DNA from 3 places in the Pseudomonas koreensis genome. Region 3 is predicted to be linked to each of the others. Evidence: riboswitches for the same ligand, from Rfam matches in the RefSeq annotation. Region 3 holds a riboswitch; each other region holds the start of a gene.
The links. Region 3 has a riboswitch for cobalamin ahead of cobW (cobalamin biosynthesis protein CobW). Riboswitches for the same ligand answer to the same signal wherever they lie in the genome.
Positions count from the first base shown of each region.

Region 1 (5,547 bases), 690 kb from region 3:
TGTGCCGTGGCCCTGGGTTTGCCGACGGCGTTTGCGCTGGTGCGCGGACGCTTCCCCGGCCGCGAGATGCTCTACGGCCTGTTCACCCTGCCGATGATCGTGCCACTGGTGATCATTGCTGTGGCGGTGTACGCGCTGTTTCTCAAGCTCGGCTACACCGGGACCATGTTCGCTTTCGTCGTCAGCCATGTGATCGTTGCGCTGCCGTTCACCATCATCTCGATCATCAACTCGCTGAAGCTGTTCGATCAGTCGATTGAAGACGCCGCGGTGATCTGCGGTGCCTCGCGCTTGCAAGCGGTGTTCAAGGTGACGTTTCCGGCGATCCGTCCGGGCATGGTCGCCGGCGCCCTCTTCGCCTTTCTGGTTTCGTGGGACGAAGTGGTGCTCAGCGTGATGATGGCCAGCCCGACCCTGCAAACCCTTCCCGTGAAAATGTGGACCACCCTGCGCCAGGACCTGACCCCGGTGATTGCCGTCGCTTCGACGCTGCTGATCGGCCTGTCGGTATTGGTCATGGTGATCGCCGCCGCCCTGCGCCGGCGCAACGAAATCAGCGCCTGAGCGCCCAGGAGTACGACATGAGTGCCGTGATCAAAGACGCATCCCAGCAGAACGACAAACCCCTGGTCAGCCTGCGCAACCTGAACAAGCACTACGGCGATTTTGCGGCCGTCGACAATATCTCGCTGGACATCAAGGACGGTGAATTCCTCACCTTCCTCGGCTCCAGCGGCTCGGGCAAGAGTACGACGCTGTCGATGCTCGCCGGCTTTGAAACACCGAGCAGCGGCGAGATCCTCGTCAATGGCCAGTCGCTGGTCAACGTGCCCCCGCACAAGCGCGACATCGGCATGGTCTTCCAGCGCTATTCGCTGTTCCCGCATCTGTCGGTGCGCGACAACATCGCCTTCCCGTTGGCGATTCGCAAACTCGCTGCGGCCGAGCGCGAAAAACGCGTCGATGCAATGTTGAAACTGGTGCAGCTCGAACAGTTCGCCCATCGCCGCCCTTCGCAACTGTCTGGTGGTCAGCAGCAACGTGTCGCCATCGCCCGGGCGCTGGTGTACGAGCCGCGCATCCTGCTGATGGATGAACCGCTGGGCGCGCTGGACAAGAAGCTGCGCGAGGACTTGCAGGATGAATTGCGCCAATTGCACCGGCGCCTGGGCATCACCATCGTTTACGTGACCCACGACCAGGAAGAAGCCATGCGTCTGTCGCAGCGCATCGCGATTTTCAGCCACGGCAAGATCGTCGGTCTGGGCAGTGGTTATGACCTCTATCAGAACCCGCCGAATGCGTTTGTCGCGTCGTTTCTGGGCAATTCGAACTTCCTCAAGCTCAAGGCCCAAGGTAATGCGGCAGCGAGTTTCGAGGGGCAATCATTGTCGATTCGGCTGACGGCGGGCTTGCACACTGATCAGGATGTGCTGCTGATGGTGCGGCCGGAAAAGGCCTTGGCGCTGAGCACGCAGCAAGCGCTGGATGAGCCGCTGGCGGCGGGTTGGAATGAGGTTTCGGCGAACGTTGTGGAGGTGCTGTTTCTCGGTGAGAGCCAGACGTGCAGCGTGGTGACGGCGGGCGGGACGTCGATGACGGTGAAAGCCCTGTCGGCAGCGGGCATGCCGCTCAAGGCTGGCGACCCGGTGCGGGTTCGCTGGGCGACGGCGGATGCCTGTGTTTATACCGAGTGGGCTGAGAGCGATTTGAACAAGGCCGCAGGGGCCCACTGATTGCGCTGAGTCAGTTGGATCTACCCCCTCACCCCAGCCCTCTCCCCCAGGGGGGCGAGGGGGAAAGGGAGCCGATCTTCATGCTGTTCAAAATGTGAGTTCGACTCGGTATCGCACCTCGGCGTATCTCGCAAGAACACCTCGGTCAGTCCCCTCTCCCTCTGGGAGAGGGCTAGGGTGAGGGAACCAGCCGACGCGGTCTCAGACAATAGCGCCGTAGCCGTCAATCTCATCCGGCCACGCCGTCAGCACTTCGAATCCGGTCTCCGTCACCGCGACCATATGTTCCCACTGCGCCGATAACGAGCCGTCCTTGGTCAGCACGGTCCAGCCGTCCGGCATGTTCTTCACATGGCGCTTGCCGGCATTGAGCATCGGTTCCACGGTGAAGATCATCCCGGCCTTGAGTTTCAGACCCTGACCGGGAAAGCCGTAATGCAGGATCTGCGGCTCATCGTGATAGACCTTGCCGATGCCGTGACCGCAATACTCGCGGACCACGCTGAAGCCCTCCGCCTCCGCCAGGCGCTGGATCGCATGGCCGATATCGCCCAGCGTCGCGCCCGGTTTGACTGCGCGAATGCCTGCGCACATGGCCTCGTAGGTGGTCTTGATCAGGTGCTGCGCTTCGGCGGTCGCCTCACCCACCACGTACATGCGGCTGGTATCACCGAACCAGCCGTCCTTGATCACGGCGATGTCGAGGTTGACGATATCGCCGTCCTTCAACGGCGTGCCCGACGGAATCCCGTGACACACCACATCGTTGACCGATGCACAGACGGTTTTCGGGAAGCCGTGATAACCGACGTTGGCCGGCACGGCTTTCTGCACGTTGACGATGTAGTCGTTGCACAACCGGTCGAGCTCATCGGTGGTCACGCCGGCCTTCACATGCGGCACCAGCATTGCCAGCACTTCGGCAGCCAGTTTGCCGGCGGTGCGGGATTTTTCGATGTCGGCCGGGGTGTTGATCCTGATCTGGTTTCTCATGCGCTGACGGCTTCCTGGGTCAGTTGATGCAGATCCAGTCCGCCGTTCTGTTCGGCGCGGATCAGCAGGCGGCAAATGGCGCTGTGGTCGAGGTTGGGGTGCAGCTCGGCGAGCATGCCGATGCGCATCCAGTGCTCGGCCTGCGCGTTGATCGAGCGACTCAGTGCATTGCTGGAGATGCGCAGATTCTCGTGCATGTCCTCTGAAATCTTTACGATGCCCATATATGAATCCAATACGATATGTATATGGTTCGTATACTAGCCAAACATTGCCCAAGATTGCAAACGCTCCGGCATGAAAACACGGCAGATTCGGCTCCCCTTCACCGGCCTGATCGACTAACATGCCCGCGCCGGTTTCCACACGGAATTAACAGGGAATCCGAAATGCTTGCACAGCATCAATCGGAACTGCCCCCGCAACTGTAGGTGCCGAGCCTGCTCCTCGACTGCCACTGGGTGAACCCCGGGAAGGCCGGAGCATGGCGATGACGCATCAGTCAGGAGACCTGCCGGCACAGTGACTGACTAACCGGCGGGGTGTCCGGGAAGGACATCGTGCCGTGCGCATTTTCCCCGTGCCGGCCTTGCGCAATTTCCACGACCGCGCCCGAGGTGTGTTTCCAAACCGTACCCGCCCGCTCCCGTACGGTTCCCTCTGGAGACTGCCCCATGCTGCTGCCCCGCGTTGCCACCCTGCTCACCGGTCTGAGCCTTTGCGCCCTCGCGCAAGCGGCGCCGACCGCGTATCCGCTCACCGTGGAAAACTGCGGCAGCAGCCTGACCTTTCAACACGCACCCACTCGCACGGTAACTATCGGCCAGGCCGGCACCGAGATGCTCTACGCCTTGGGTCTGGGCAATAAGGTCGTCGGCACTTCGCTGTGGTTCAACGACGTGCTGGGCACATACAAAGCGCAAAACAATACGATCGAGCGCCTCGCCGATAACGAACCGAGTTTCGAAGCGGTGATCGGCAAACGCCCGGAGCTGGTTGCCGTCGAGCTGGAATGGATGGTCGGCCCGCAAGGCGCGGTCGGCACCCGCGAGCAGTTCCATGAACTGAAGGTTCCGACCTACCTGCTGCCCTCCGATTGCGAAGCCAAGGATAACCTCGTCGGTGCGGACGGCACGCGCCTGGCGCCGTTTCGCATCGACAGCATCTACAAAGGCGTAAGCCAACTGGCGGCGATTTTCGACGTGCAGGCGCGTGGCGAACAGCTCAATGAGCAGCTCAAGGCCAGCCTCGCGCAATCGATTGCCACCGCGAAAAACCAGCAGCGCAAAGACGTCAGCGCCCTGGTGTGGTTCTCCAGCGCCGAGATGGACATCGAGCCGTTCGTGGCCGGGCACAAAGGTGTTCCCGATTTCATGCTCAGTACCCTCGGGGTGCGCAACGTCGTCGAGTCGGATGAAGAATGGCCGACCGTTGGTTGGGAAACCATCGCCAAGGCCAACCCGACGTTTCTGGTCATCGCGCGCATGGATCGCCGGCGTTTCCCGGCGGACGATTATCAGAAGAAACTCGCGTTCCTGCGCAGTGATCCGGTGACGCGCAACATGGACGCGGTCAAGCACAACCGCATCATCATCCTCGACGCCATGGCCATGCAGGCCAGCCTGCGCACCTTCGATGGCCTCGCACAATTGGCCAGCGCCATCAACGGCTACGACCTGTCGCAATGAGCAGACGCCTGATCCGTGCCCTGCTGGTTCTGTTGACGCTGTCGGCCGCGCTGATCGGCGGTGTGGCCATTGGCGAGACCTCGATCGAGCCGAGCGTAGTGTTGCAGGTACTGGCGAACAAGCTGTGGGGCGCCGGTTATGTGCTCGACCCGATCGACGAAGGCATCGTCTGGAATTATCGCCTGACCCGCGCGCTGGTCGCGGCAGCCTGCGGTGCCGGTCTGGCGACCTGTGGCGTAATCCTGCAGTCGCTGCTGCGCAATCCGTTGGCCGATCCGTATCTGCTGGGGATTTCCGCTGGCGCCTCGACCGGCGCGGTGATGGTCGCCCTGCTCGGCGTCGGCGCCGGAGCGATCTCGCTGTCGGCCGGTGCCTTTGCCGGTGCGGTGACTGCATTCGTACTGGTGATTCTGTTGGCGCGGGTCAGCGGCTCGGCCAGTGGCACCGGGCAGATCATTCTTGCCGGGATTGCCGGCTCGCAGTTGTTCAACGCCCTCACCGCTTTTCTGATCACCCGCTCGGCCAGCTCGGAACAGGCGCGCGGCATCATGTTCTGGCTGTTGGGCAATCTCGGTGGTGTGCGCTGGCCGTCGGTGTGGCTGGCGGTGCCGGTAGCGCTGCTGGGTCTGGTGGTGTGCCTGTGGCATCGCCGGGCGCTGGATGCGTTCACCTTTGGCGCGGATTCGGCGGCCTCTCTCGGCATTCCGGTACGCCGTGTGCAGATTCTGTTGATTGGCTGCGCCGCGCTGGTCACGGCGGTGATGGTGTCGATCGTCGGCTCGATCGGTTTTGTCGGCCTGGTGATTCCCCACGCCGCGCGGTTGTTGCTCGGCACAGCTCATGCGCGCCTGCTGCCGGCCAGTGCGCTGGGCGGTGCGGTGTTTCTGATTGCCGCCGATGTCCTGTCGCGCACTCTGATCAAGGGTCAGGTGATTCCGGTCGGCGTGATCACCGCGCTGGTCGGCGCACCGGTGTTCGCGCTGATTCTGGTGGGTCGGAGATCGGCGCGATGAACCCGGTTTTGAGTTGTGCTGGTGTGGGCTTCAAGGTGCGTGGTGCCGAGTTGCTCAATGATGTCAGTCTCGATGTGCAGCGCGGCGAAACCCTCGGTATCGTTGGCCCGAACGGCT
Region 1 is NZ_JALJWP010000001.1:4,715,129-4,720,675, forward strand. Features, by position in the region: gene J2Y90_RS20725 (ABC transporter permease) at 1-564, shown strand, start outside; gene J2Y90_RS20730 (ABC transporter ATP-binding protein) at 582-1,736, shown strand; gene map (type I methionyl aminopeptidase) at 1,938-2,729, opposite strand; gene J2Y90_RS20740 (ParD-like family protein) at 2,726-2,953, opposite strand; cobalamin riboswitch at 3,069-3,262, shown strand; gene J2Y90_RS20745 (ABC transporter substrate-binding protein) at 3,404-4,417, shown strand; gene J2Y90_RS20750 (FecCD family ABC transporter permease) at 4,414-5,430, shown strand; gene J2Y90_RS20755 (ABC transporter ATP-binding protein) at 5,427-5,547, shown strand, end outside.
Region 1: linked by a shared signal. The riboswitch ahead of J2Y90_RS20745 (ABC transporter substrate-binding protein) and the one ahead of cobW (cobalamin biosynthesis protein CobW) in region 3 are both predicted to bind cobalamin.

Region 2 (5,547 bases), 900 kb from region 3:
CAGTTGCGGTGTGTTGTCCATGAACGCTTCGTCGACCACCAGCCAGCCACCGCGTTGCGCCAGCCGCGCATGCCAGTCGAGCAGGCGCGCCGGGGTCAGGCTCAGGCCGGTCGGGTTGTTCGGGTTGACCACCACCAGCACATCGAGGCTGTCGAGAAAGAACTCGACCTCCTGCTCAAGCACTTCACGGACGATGTAACCGCTGCGCCGCCACGCCTCGGCATGTTCGGCATAGCAAGGCGACAACACGCCGACCTTGCCGGCCCGGCGCAAACGCGGCAGCAGCTGGATGGCCATTTGCGAACCAGCCACCGGCAACACCTGCGCGGCGCCGTAGTAATCGCAGGCGGCCTGTTCCAGACCGTCGTCGGTTTCCGGAAGGCGCGCCCAAGCGCGCAGCGGAATTTCCGGAATCGGGAACGGCCACGGCGCGAGGCCGCTGGACAAGTCCAGCCAGTCAGCCTCGGCAATCCCGTAATCGAGTGCCGCCTTGCGCAGCCGGCCACCGTGCTCAAGCATAAAATTCCGCCCCCAGGCAAAGCATCAGCAGCCACAACCATACGCCGCGCTGGACCAATTGCCAGCCACGGTCGATGGAATCGGCATCGGCCGGCGCACCTTCGCCCAGTTGCGGGCGCTCATGCAGTTCGCCGTGATAGATCGCCGGGCCACCCAATTCGACGCCCAGCGCACCGGCACCGGCCGCCATCACCGGGCCGGCGTTGGGGCTGTCCCACTGCGGCGCCTGGGTGCGCCAGCACTTGAGCGCGAGCCGGGTTTTGCCGAGCAGCGCGTAGGTCAATGCCACCAGACGCGCAGGAATGTAGTTCAACACGTCGTCGATTTTCGCCGCTGCCCAGCCGAAACGTTCGAAGCGTTCGTTGCGATACCCCCACATCGCATCGAGGGTATTGCTCAAGCGATACAGAACGACGCCCGGTGCGCCGGCGACGACAAACCAGAACAGCGCAGCGAACACCGCATCGCTGCCGTTTTCCAGCACCGACTCAGTGGCCGCACGGGCTACGGCAGTGCTGTCGAGCTCATCGGTCTGGCGGCTGACCAGATAGCCGACGCGCTTGCGCGCCTCGTCCAGATCATCGGCGCGTAACGCCGCCGCGACCGGCGCGACATGCTCGCCGAGGCTGCGCATGCCGAGGGCGCAATACAACGCGAGAATCTCGACGATCCAGCCCACGTAGGGCGCCCAGGAAAATGCCGTGGCGAGCAAGGTCAGCGGCAGCACCGCGAGCACCCAAGCGGTCACACCATGGCTGCGCCAGCCACGACCGCCGGCGTTGAAGCGTTGCTCGATGCGCCCGGCAAAATTGCCGAATGCCACCAGCGGATGCCAGCGTTTCGGTTCACCGAGCAGCGCATCCAGCGCTACCGCAGCGACACTCAGCAACGCCACACTCATTGACTCACTCCCCAATAATTTTCATACAGCAACTCGTTCAGCGGCCGCGCTTGCGCCCAGCCTTCGAGCACCAGCATCGGCGCCGGATAGAATTCCTTGACCGGCCCCAGACACAGCACCGCCAGCGGCTTGGCACCGGCCGGCAACTTGAGTAAGTCCGCCAGGGCCTGCGGCTCGAACAGCGAGACCCAGCCCATGCCCAGGCCTTCGGCACGGGACGCCAGCCACAGATTCTGGATCGCGCAGGACAACGAGGCCATGTCCATTTCCGGCAACGTGCGCCGACCGAAGATGTGTTTTTCGCGATCGTCCATCAGCGCCGCGACCAGCACTTCGGCGCAATCGTTGATGCCTTCGACCTTGAGCTGCATGAACTCATCGCTGCGCTCGCCGAGGGCTTCGGCGGTGCGGATGCGTTCTGCTTCCACCAGATCGCGGATCTGCCCGCGCAGAGCGCGATCGCTGATACGGATGAAGCGCCAGGGCTGCATCAGGCCGACGCTTGGGGCTTGGTGGGCGGCTTCCAAGAGTCGACGCAGCAGATCCGGTTCAACGGTGCCGCCGGTGAAGTGGCGCATGTCGCGGCGTTCGGCGATGGCCTTGTAGACCGCAGCGCGTTCGGCTTCGGAGAATGTGTTGTCGGTCATGGCCCTTTCGCGAGCAAGCTCGCTCCCACAGGGTTCAGGTGATCCATTGTAGGAGTGAGCCTGCTCGCGATAGCGGTTTCAAAGTTCGGCGCAAACAGCGCAGCGACAGCCACCGGATTCGACGGAAAATAAAAGTGCACATAAGAAGCCGTCATCCGCCCCTCACGATAAACCGCCTCGGCGCCACGCCCGCCATTCGGGCTCAAGCCCCGGGCAATCGGCGCCAGCTCAGTGGTGGTCAGCGAATGATGATAGGTATGCCCACGCAAAGCCCCCTCCGGCAATTCAACCGCCTGCAACGCCAGCGCCGCGAGACGCTTCTGCATCACCGCATCGCCCTTGAGCAAACCGACCAGTTCAGCGCGGGTGCCTTCGACATCAGTCAGCGAATCGAGCAGATAAAGCATCCCGCCACATTCAGCGAGCAACGGCTTGCCCGCCGCATGGTGCGCGCGGATCGCTGCAAGCATTGAGGTGTTTTGCGCCAGCGCGACGTGGTGCAACTCCGGATAACCGCCCGGCAGATACAGGCTGTCCGCCTCGGGCAATTGCGTGTCGCGGATCGGCGAGAAGAACTGCAGCTCGGCCCCCATCGCCCGCAGCAGATCGAGGCTGGCGCCATAGGTGAAGGCGAACGCTTCATCGCGGGCGACGGCGATGCGCACACCTTTTAATAGAGGCTCGGCGGCGATGACATCAGGCGCGGCGAATTCAACGGCTGGTGGCAGCGCGACTTGGCAACTGCTGGCGAGGGCATCGGCGGCCGCGTCGAGACGCAGATCCAGATCATTCAATTCGCTGGCCTGGACCAGACCGAGGTGGCGGCTCGGCAATTCGATGCCGGTCTCGCGGGACAGTGCGCCGTACCAGCGCAAACCTTCGGTGAGGCTGCCTTCGAGCAATTGCGCATGGCGCAAGGTGCCGACGCGATTGGCCAGCACGCCGGCGAACGGCAAGTCCGGCTGATACTTCGCCAGGCCCAGCGCCAAAGCGCCGAAGGTCTGCGCCATGGCAGTGCCGTCGATCACGCCGAGCACCGGCACGCCGAAGTGGCGCGCCAGATCAGCACTGGACGGCGTGCCGTCGAACAGGCCCATCACGCCCTCGATCAGAATCAGATCGGCCTCGCCGGCGGCTTCCCACAACAGCCGGCGACTTTCCTGCTCGCCGACCATCCACATGTCCAGTTGATACACCGGCGCACCGCTGGCGCGCTCGAGAATCATCGGGTCGAGAAAGTCCGGGCCGCATTTGAACACGCGCACCTTGCGCCCCTGATTGCGATGCAAACGGGCGAGCGCAGCGGTGACGGTGGTCTTGCCCTGGCCGGAGGCCGGCGCGGCGATGAGCACCGCCGGGCAGTGACGTGGTTGCTTCAAAGTTCGACGCCTTTCTGCGCTTTGATCCCGGCCTGGAAAGCGTGCTTGAGCATGCCCATTTCGGTAACCGTGTCGCCCATCTCGATCATTTCCGGCTTGGCGCCGCGACCGGTGACGACCACATGTTGCATCGGCGGGCGCGCCTGCAAATCGCTGAGCACCTGATCGAGATCGAGGTAGCCGTGCTTGAGGGCGATGTTCAACTCGTCGAGCACCACCAGTCCGATCGCCGGGTCACGCAACAATTCGCGGGAGACTTCCCAGGCCGCGGTCGCAGCCGCGATGTCGCGCTGGCGATCCTGGGTTTCCCAGGTGAAGCCTTCACCCATGACGTGGAAACGCACCTGCTCGGGGAAGCGGCGAAAGAACAATTCCTCGCCGGTGCTGTTGCGGCCCTTGATGAACTGCACCACACCGCACTGCATGCCGTGGCCCATGGCACGGGCGAGCATGCCGAACGCCGAACTGCTCTTGCCTTTGCCATTGCCGGTCAGCACCAGCACCAGGCCGCACTCGTCGGGTGAATTGGCGATGCGTTCGTCGATCACGGCTTTCTTGCGCTGCATGCGCGCCAGATGGCGCTCGTCGCGCTCGGGGGAATCAGTCATGGGGGGAGCTCTCCGTTGAGGCTGGATAACGGCGGGCAGGCACAAGAATAGACGGCAAAAAGCCTGGCATCGCCCACCGTGATGCCGCTGAGATGGATCAGGCCGGTCTCCGGGCTCATGAGCGGCATCTGCCGGACTGCGCGCCTTCCCGCTTCTTTCGAGGCAGTGGCTCAAGGCGCAGTCTTCACTCATTTACCGTTGCGGGGGCAGCGCCGGGATCGTCGTGGCTTCGCTTGAAGTCCACCCTCACCGGCTTCCCTGTTTCACTCTGTCGACACTGGGTCACAGAGCACCTGAAACAAGCGGCGAAGGTTAGAGGGTTGGGGATGGAGCGTCAATTAAACAGGCGTCTCGAGCGCGAATAAGTGCCGCTGATTAATTATCCAGCGGCAACCTTGTGCCAAACTGTGACAAGTGATATCAAAGAGCCATGTTTTCTCGAAACATCTACAACAACAATAAGGATGACGACGATGCAAGGCATGATCATCAGCAATCCCCGCCTGGAATTCCTGCGCCCGGTGCTGGAACGCTGGTTTGACTGTATCGATCGCTACAACAGCGTGCGCGGCGACAACGACACGCCTTACTGGCACGACGAAGAAGCCAATCTCGGCCTGCTCTCGGCAGCGGCGTGGATGGCTGAAATGGTGACGTTGAGCGACACGGCTACACGCAAACAGAACGAAGAAGGCGAACGCAACGCCCGCGCCAATCTGCTGATTGCCGGTAGCGAAGACCGCGCGTTCATTCAGGCCACGCAACGCTGGCCACGGGTCAACAACCTCAACCTGAGCCAGGCCTTGCTCGACATCACCCTTGATGCCAAGCGCATCAGCTACGCCAGCGATCTCAAGCTCGGCTGCCTGTTCATTGCCCCGCAAAAAGTCCAGCACAGCGCCAGTCCCGAAGAGCTGCAGGATATGGTCGATGACCTGCAAAAAGAGCACACCTGCGCGATGGCCTGGTATTTCCCCTACGCCTATCGCAAATTGCGCAGCGACGCGGGCAACTATCATCCAGGCATCGCCGTACTGTTCAAGGAAGCCCGCAGTTGAGCAGTTGAACCATCGGGCCTGCGCCCTCCTCTATGATTAGGAATGCATTCATAGGGAAGATCAGCAATGCGCAAGGCCCAACTCGCTCTCATCATCGCCGTCGCTGGCGGGCTCGCCGCCTGCGGTGAAACCTCCAGCCTGCAAGTCTCCGACGGCACCGGACCGTCGCCTAAACTGCCCGAACCGAACAAGACGCTGATTCCGACGGTGAACATCGCCCCGGCGGTGGGCTGGCCGCAAGGCACGAAACCGACCGCAGCGGCCGGCACTCAGGTCGCCGCGTTTGCCGAAGGCCTCGATCATCCGCGCTGGCTGTATGTGCTGCCCAACGGCGATGTGCTGGTGGCGGAAACCAACGCGCCGCCCAAGCCCGATGACAGCAAAGGCATTCGCGGCTGGGTGATGAAGAAAGTCATGGGCAAGGCCGGTGCCGGC
Region 2 is NZ_JALJWP010000001.1:3,128,386-3,133,932, reverse strand. Features, by position in the region: gene cobD (threonine-phosphate decarboxylase CobD) at 1-519, opposite strand, end outside; gene cbiB (adenosylcobinamide-phosphate synthase CbiB) at 512-1,420, opposite strand; gene bluB (5,6-dimethylbenzimidazole synthase) at 1,417-2,067, opposite strand; gene J2Y90_RS14080 (cobyrinate a,c-diamide synthase) at 2,064-3,446, opposite strand; gene cobO (cob(I)yrinic acid a,c-diamide adenosyltransferase) at 3,443-4,054, opposite strand; cobalamin riboswitch at 4,138-4,366, opposite strand; gene J2Y90_RS14070 (hypothetical protein) at 4,528-5,112, shown strand; gene J2Y90_RS14065 (PQQ-dependent sugar dehydrogenase) at 5,179-5,547, shown strand, end outside.
Region 2: linked by a shared signal. The riboswitch ahead of cobO (cob(I)yrinic acid a,c-diamide adenosyltransferase) and the one ahead of cobW (cobalamin biosynthesis protein CobW) in region 3 are both predicted to bind cobalamin.

Region 3 (5,547 bases):
CTGTGATCGCCGTGATAACTGGCTGCTGCCTCGCCGCGCAGGCTTTCCACCGCCGCGAGCATGCCGCCCTGAAACTGGTAGTAATCGTTGGAGTCGAGCAGGTCATGCTCGCGGTTGTCCTGATTTTGCAGCACTGCCTGCACCTGGCTCAGGCGCTGGCTGAATTGCTCGCGGGCAGCCGTGCCTTCATCAGCGCCACCGTAAGCGTAGGCGCCCCAGTTCAGGTAAACCTCGGCGAGGTCTTCGCGGGTCCGCCACAGACGTCCGTCGATCGCGCCTTGCACACCAGCGCCGTAAGCACCCGGCTTGGCACCGAAGATTCGCCATCCGGCCTGACGCCGCGCGGTGTCCTCATCGACGCCCGCCTGCAACAGCGCTTCGCGCTCGGCACGCACTTTGGCGGCCAGTGGATTCAAGTCATCCGGTTCGTCCAGCGCGGCCACCGCTTGCACGGCGGCGTCGAACAGGCGGATGAGGTTGGCGAACGCATCACGGAAAAAGCCCGAAACCCGCAGCGTCACGTCGACCCTTGGGCGATCGAGCAGACTCAGCGGCAGGATCTCGAAATCATCCACGCGCTGGCTGCCCGTGGCCCAGACCGGACGCACGCCCATCAGCGCCATCGCCTGGGCAATGTCATCGCCGCCGGTGCGCATGGTCGCGGTGCCCCAGACGGACAGGCCGAGCTGGCGCAGGTGGTCGCCATGATCCTGCAGGTGTCGCTCGAGAATCAGCGTGGCCGACTGGAATCCGATGCGCCACGCGGTGGTGGTCGGCAGGTTGCGCACGTCGACCGAGTAGAAGTTGCGCCCGGTGGGCAGCACGTCGAGGCGGCCACGGCTGGGTGCACCGCTGGGGCCGGCCGGGACGAATCGACCGCCGAGGGCGTCGAGCAGACCGCGCATTTCCGCCGGCCCGCAAGCGTCGAGGCGTGGGGCGACGACTTCGCGCAGGGACTGGATGATTGCATTTACATCAGACCACCCCGATCCCTGTGGGAGCGAGCCTGCTCGCGATGGCGCCAGGTCAGGCAATTCGGTTTTGAATGACACACCGCTATCGCGAGCAGGCTCACTCCTACAGGGGGTTTGCAGTGTTTGGGAGATCAGGTGTACGGCAAATAGTTCGAGGCGTTCGCGGGTGTCGCCGGTGGTACGCCACAGTTCATCGCTGATCGTCTGCAACTCGCTCGGTCGCGGGCCGTTCCACGGATCGGCCAATGTGCAATCCAGCGGATCGAAGCCCAATTCAAACGCCATGGCCAGCGCCCGCAACAGGCTCGACTGCGCGCCCTTACCGTCGCCGCGCGGAATCCGCAACAGCGCCAGCAACGTGTCAATCCGCAAGCGCCCGCTGGGTGATTCGCCAAAGATGTGCAACCCATCGCGAATCTGCGACTCCTTCAGATCGCACAGATAAGTATCCAGACGCGGCAGCCAGATCGCCGCATCAGCGTCGCTGTCCAGCGCAGCATCCAACTGCAATTCGCGGTCGATTTGCGTGTCACGCACCAGTTGCAGAATGTCGCGCTGCAACTCGCGAGCACGGCGCGGATCGAGCAGTTGCGCCTCGTAATATTCGTCGGCGAGCAACTCGAGATTGCGCAGCGGACCATAGGTTTCCGCGCGAGTCAGTGGCGGCATCAAGTGGTCGATGATCACCGCTTGCGTGCGGCGTTTGGCCTGGGCGCCCTCGCCCGGATCGTTGACGATAAACGGATAGATATTCGGCAGCGGCCCGAGCAGCGCGTCCGGCCAGCAATTATCGGAAAGGCCGACGCCTTTGCCCGGCAGCCATTCGAGGTTGCCGTGCTTGCCGACATGGATTACGCCGTGAGCGCCGTAGGTTTCGCGCAACCAGAAATAGAACGCCAGATAGCCGTGCGGCGGCACCAGATCCGGGTCGTGATACACCGCGCTCGGATCGACCTGATAACCGCGTGCCGGCTGGATGCCGACGAAAGTCAGACCGAAGCGCAGCCCGGCGATCATCAGGCGACCGTCGCGGCACATCGGATCATTGTGTGGCGATCCCCAACGTTCAAGCACCGCAGCGCGATTCGCTTCCGGCAGCGCGTTGAACATCGCCAGGTAATCGTCCATCGCCAGGCTCTGCTGGCACGGGCGCAGGTCGAGACTGTCGAGGTCGTTGCTGACACCGCCGAGCAGTTGCTGGATCAGCTCGGTGCCGCTGTCGGGTAACTCGGCAGTGATCGGATAACCGTGGTCGCGCAATGCGCGCAGGATGTTCAGCGCCGCTGCCGGCGTATCGAGGCCAACACCGTTGCCGATGCGGCCGTCGCGAGTCGGGTAGTTGGCGAGGATCAGGGCGATGCGTTTTTCGCCATTCGGCACTCGCGCCAGATCGATCCAGCGCCGCGCCAGTTCGGCGACGAAATCCATGCGTCCGGGCTGGGCGCGGTAGCAGACCACATCGGACTGACTGCGCTCGCTGCGCCAGGCCAGATCCTTGAAGCTGATCGGCCGGCTGATGATACGTCCGTCGAGTTCCGGCAGAGCAATGTGCATCGCCAGATCCCGCGGCCCGAGGCCCTGTTCACTGTCGCGCCAACCGGGCTCGTTGTCCTGGGCGCAGATTGCCTGGATCACCGGAATGTTGCGGCGAAACGGGCGCAGATGCGGCGCTTCGGGGCTGGACTGGGCAAAACCAGTGGTGTTGAGAATCACCCCGGCCTCGACCTCATCCAGCCAGTCCTCGACCACCGACAGGCAGCCAGGTTCTTTCAGACTGGCCACGGCGATCGGCAGCGGATTGAGCCCGGCCGCCTGCAAACGCTGGCAGAACACATCGATGAACGCGGTGTTCGCCGCTTGCAAGTGCGAGCGATAAAACAACAGCGCCGCCACCGGTTGATCGGGCAGCCATTCGGCTTGCCAGTCACTCAGGGCGGCGCTGTTTTTCTGTGGGTGATAAATCGCCGTGCGCGGGAGGGTCTGCGGCTCGCTCCATGGGTAATCACGAGCGAACCATTGGTTGCCCAGGCAGCGGAAAAAATCCAGCGCATTGCCCATGCCGCCCTGACGCAGGAACTGCCAGAGTCGATCGCGTGCCTGGGCGCTGACCGTACTCAAGTCGCTGAGCTCGGGATCCGGACGGTCATCGCCGGGCACCAGAATCAGTTGCACGCCGCGTTCGGACAACTCGACCAGCCGCTCGACGCCATAGCGCCAATAGGCGATGCCGCCGTGCAGCGAGATCAGAATGACCTTGGCGTGGCGCAGCACTTCGTCCACGTACAGATCGACCGACGCGTGATTCTGCACCTGCATCGGGTTGGCCAGACGCAGGCTCGGATAATCCTCCGGCAATTGCTGCGCAGCTTCGGCGAGCAGCGCCAGGCTGGAATCGCCGCTGCACAGGATCACCAGCTCGGCGGGGGTTTGGCCAAGGTCGGCAATGTTGTCATCCGAGACGAATCCGCCGGGCTGGGTCCTGAGCAGGTGCATGGCTTAAACGCTGAGCGCAGCGCGCAATTGCGTTTCGAGCTGCACGGCATCGAGCTCCTGACCGATCAACACCAGACGCGTGACACGCGCTTCTTCGGCGCCCCATTGGCGGTCGAAATGCTTGTCGAAACGCGTGCCCACACCCTGGATCAACAGGCGCATCGGCTTGTTCGGAATCGCTGCAAAACCTTTCACACGGAGGATGCCGTGCTGCACCACCAATTGCGTCAGTGCGTCGAGCAGCAGGCTTTCGTCGGCTTGCGGCAGTTCGATGGAGATCGAATCGAAGGCATCGTGATCGTGGTCGTCGTCATCGCCGTCATGGTGGTGATCGTGATGGCTGTGGCGACCATCGATGTGTTCCTCGGAGCCGGCGCCCAGACCGATCAACACATCCAGCGGCAAACGACCGTTGCTGGCTTCGATGATTTTTACCGCTGGCGGCAGTTCTTCGGCGACTTCAGCGCGCACGCGAGCCAGATCTTCCGGGCTGGTCTGGTCGGCCTTGTTGAGGATAACCAGATCGGCGCTGGCCAGTTGATCGGCGAACAGCTCGTGCAGTGGCGATTCGTGATCAAGGTTCGGATCGAGTTTGCGCTGGGCATCGACCTGATCCGGGAACGCGGCGAACGTGCCAGCGGCGACGGCCGGACTGTCGACCACGGTAATCACCGAATCGACGGTGCAGGCACTGCGGATTTCCGGCCACTGGAAGGCTTGCACCAACGGCTTGGGCAGGGCCAGGCCGGAGGTTTCGATAAGGATGTGATCGAGGTCGCCGCGACGGGCGACCAGTTCGCGCATTACCGGAAAGAATTCTTCCTGCACCGTGCAGCACAGGCAGCCATTGGCCAACTCGTAGACGCGGCCGCTGGCTTCTTCTTCGGTGCAACCGATGGTGCATTGCTTGAGAATTTCACCGTCGATACCCAGCTCGCCAAACTCGTTGACGATCACCGCGATGCGCCGGCCCTGCGCGTTGTCGAGCATGTGTCGCAGCAGCGTGGTTTTGCCCGAACCGAGGAAACCGGTGACGATGGTGACGGGGAGTTTGGCCAGTGTTTTCATCGGTATGCCCTTTGGCAAGCGGCGGGCATACGGGACGAGAACCGGCAGCGCAGGTACGCGCCGGAAGCATTCGCCACCGGATCACCCCGCCCGGTTGTAGTGAGAATCTGTGACGAGGCAGGTCTCCTGGCTGACGGTGTTCAGGCGCGGGGCCTGGCATTCGTTGCGCCTTCCCGCTGGCTCATTGGCTGAGCTGGCAGTGGCGTGGCAACGAACCTCACCGTTCACAGTTGCGGGGGCAGCCGCGGCTTTGACCGCGTTCCCTTCTTAGCTTCGGCGCGTGCCGAAGAACCTCGAAAGCGCAAGGCTACGCATGGGTCTGTCGTGGGTCAATGGGTGTTGAGTCTTGGGATTGGAGGCATATCCATTGCTGCGGGTGCTGCCGCTGGCGGTTTCGCTCTTACAGCGAGTCACCTTTTCCAAACGCCGAAAAGGTGACCCAAAAGGCTTTGCCCCGGCGTACGGCCCGCTCGCTGGGGCTCGGGGTACCTTCGTTACGGGACCGATCCGGGCGCAGCGGCTCCGGTTTGCTTCGCTGCACCTCCTTCCGCTGTGTACGACTGCGTCGTACGGTCGCTGCGCTCCCACGCCCGGATCAATCCCGTAACGAAGCCTGCCGAAGGGGCAAAAGATCAAGAGCCAAAGCAAAGCAAAAGCAAAAGCCAGATCAACAGCCCCTCACCCTAGCCCTCTCCCGGAGGGAGAGGGCTGGGGTGAGGGGCGAATCCAATACAAAACTCAAGCCAAGCGCACGCTCTTCACCACTCAACACAATGAGCGCAAGCTCGAGTAGCTTTTGATCTTGATCTCAGAGCCCGTCGGCAGGCTGAGTGGAGGGATTGATCCGGGCGTGGGAGCGCAGCGACCGTACGACGCAGTCGTACACAGCGAGTGTAGGTGCAGCGAAGCAAACCGGAGCCGCTGCGCCAGGATCGATCCCGCAGCGAAGGAACCCCGAGCCCCAGCGAGCGGGCCGAACGTCAGGGCGAAGCCTTTTTGGGTACTTTTTCGG
Region 3 is NZ_JALJWP010000001.1:4,025,890-4,031,436, reverse strand. Features, by position in the region: gene cobN (cobaltochelatase subunit CobN) at 1-3,467, opposite strand, end outside; gene cobW (cobalamin biosynthesis protein CobW) at 3,471-4,535, opposite strand; cobalamin riboswitch at 4,635-4,846, opposite strand.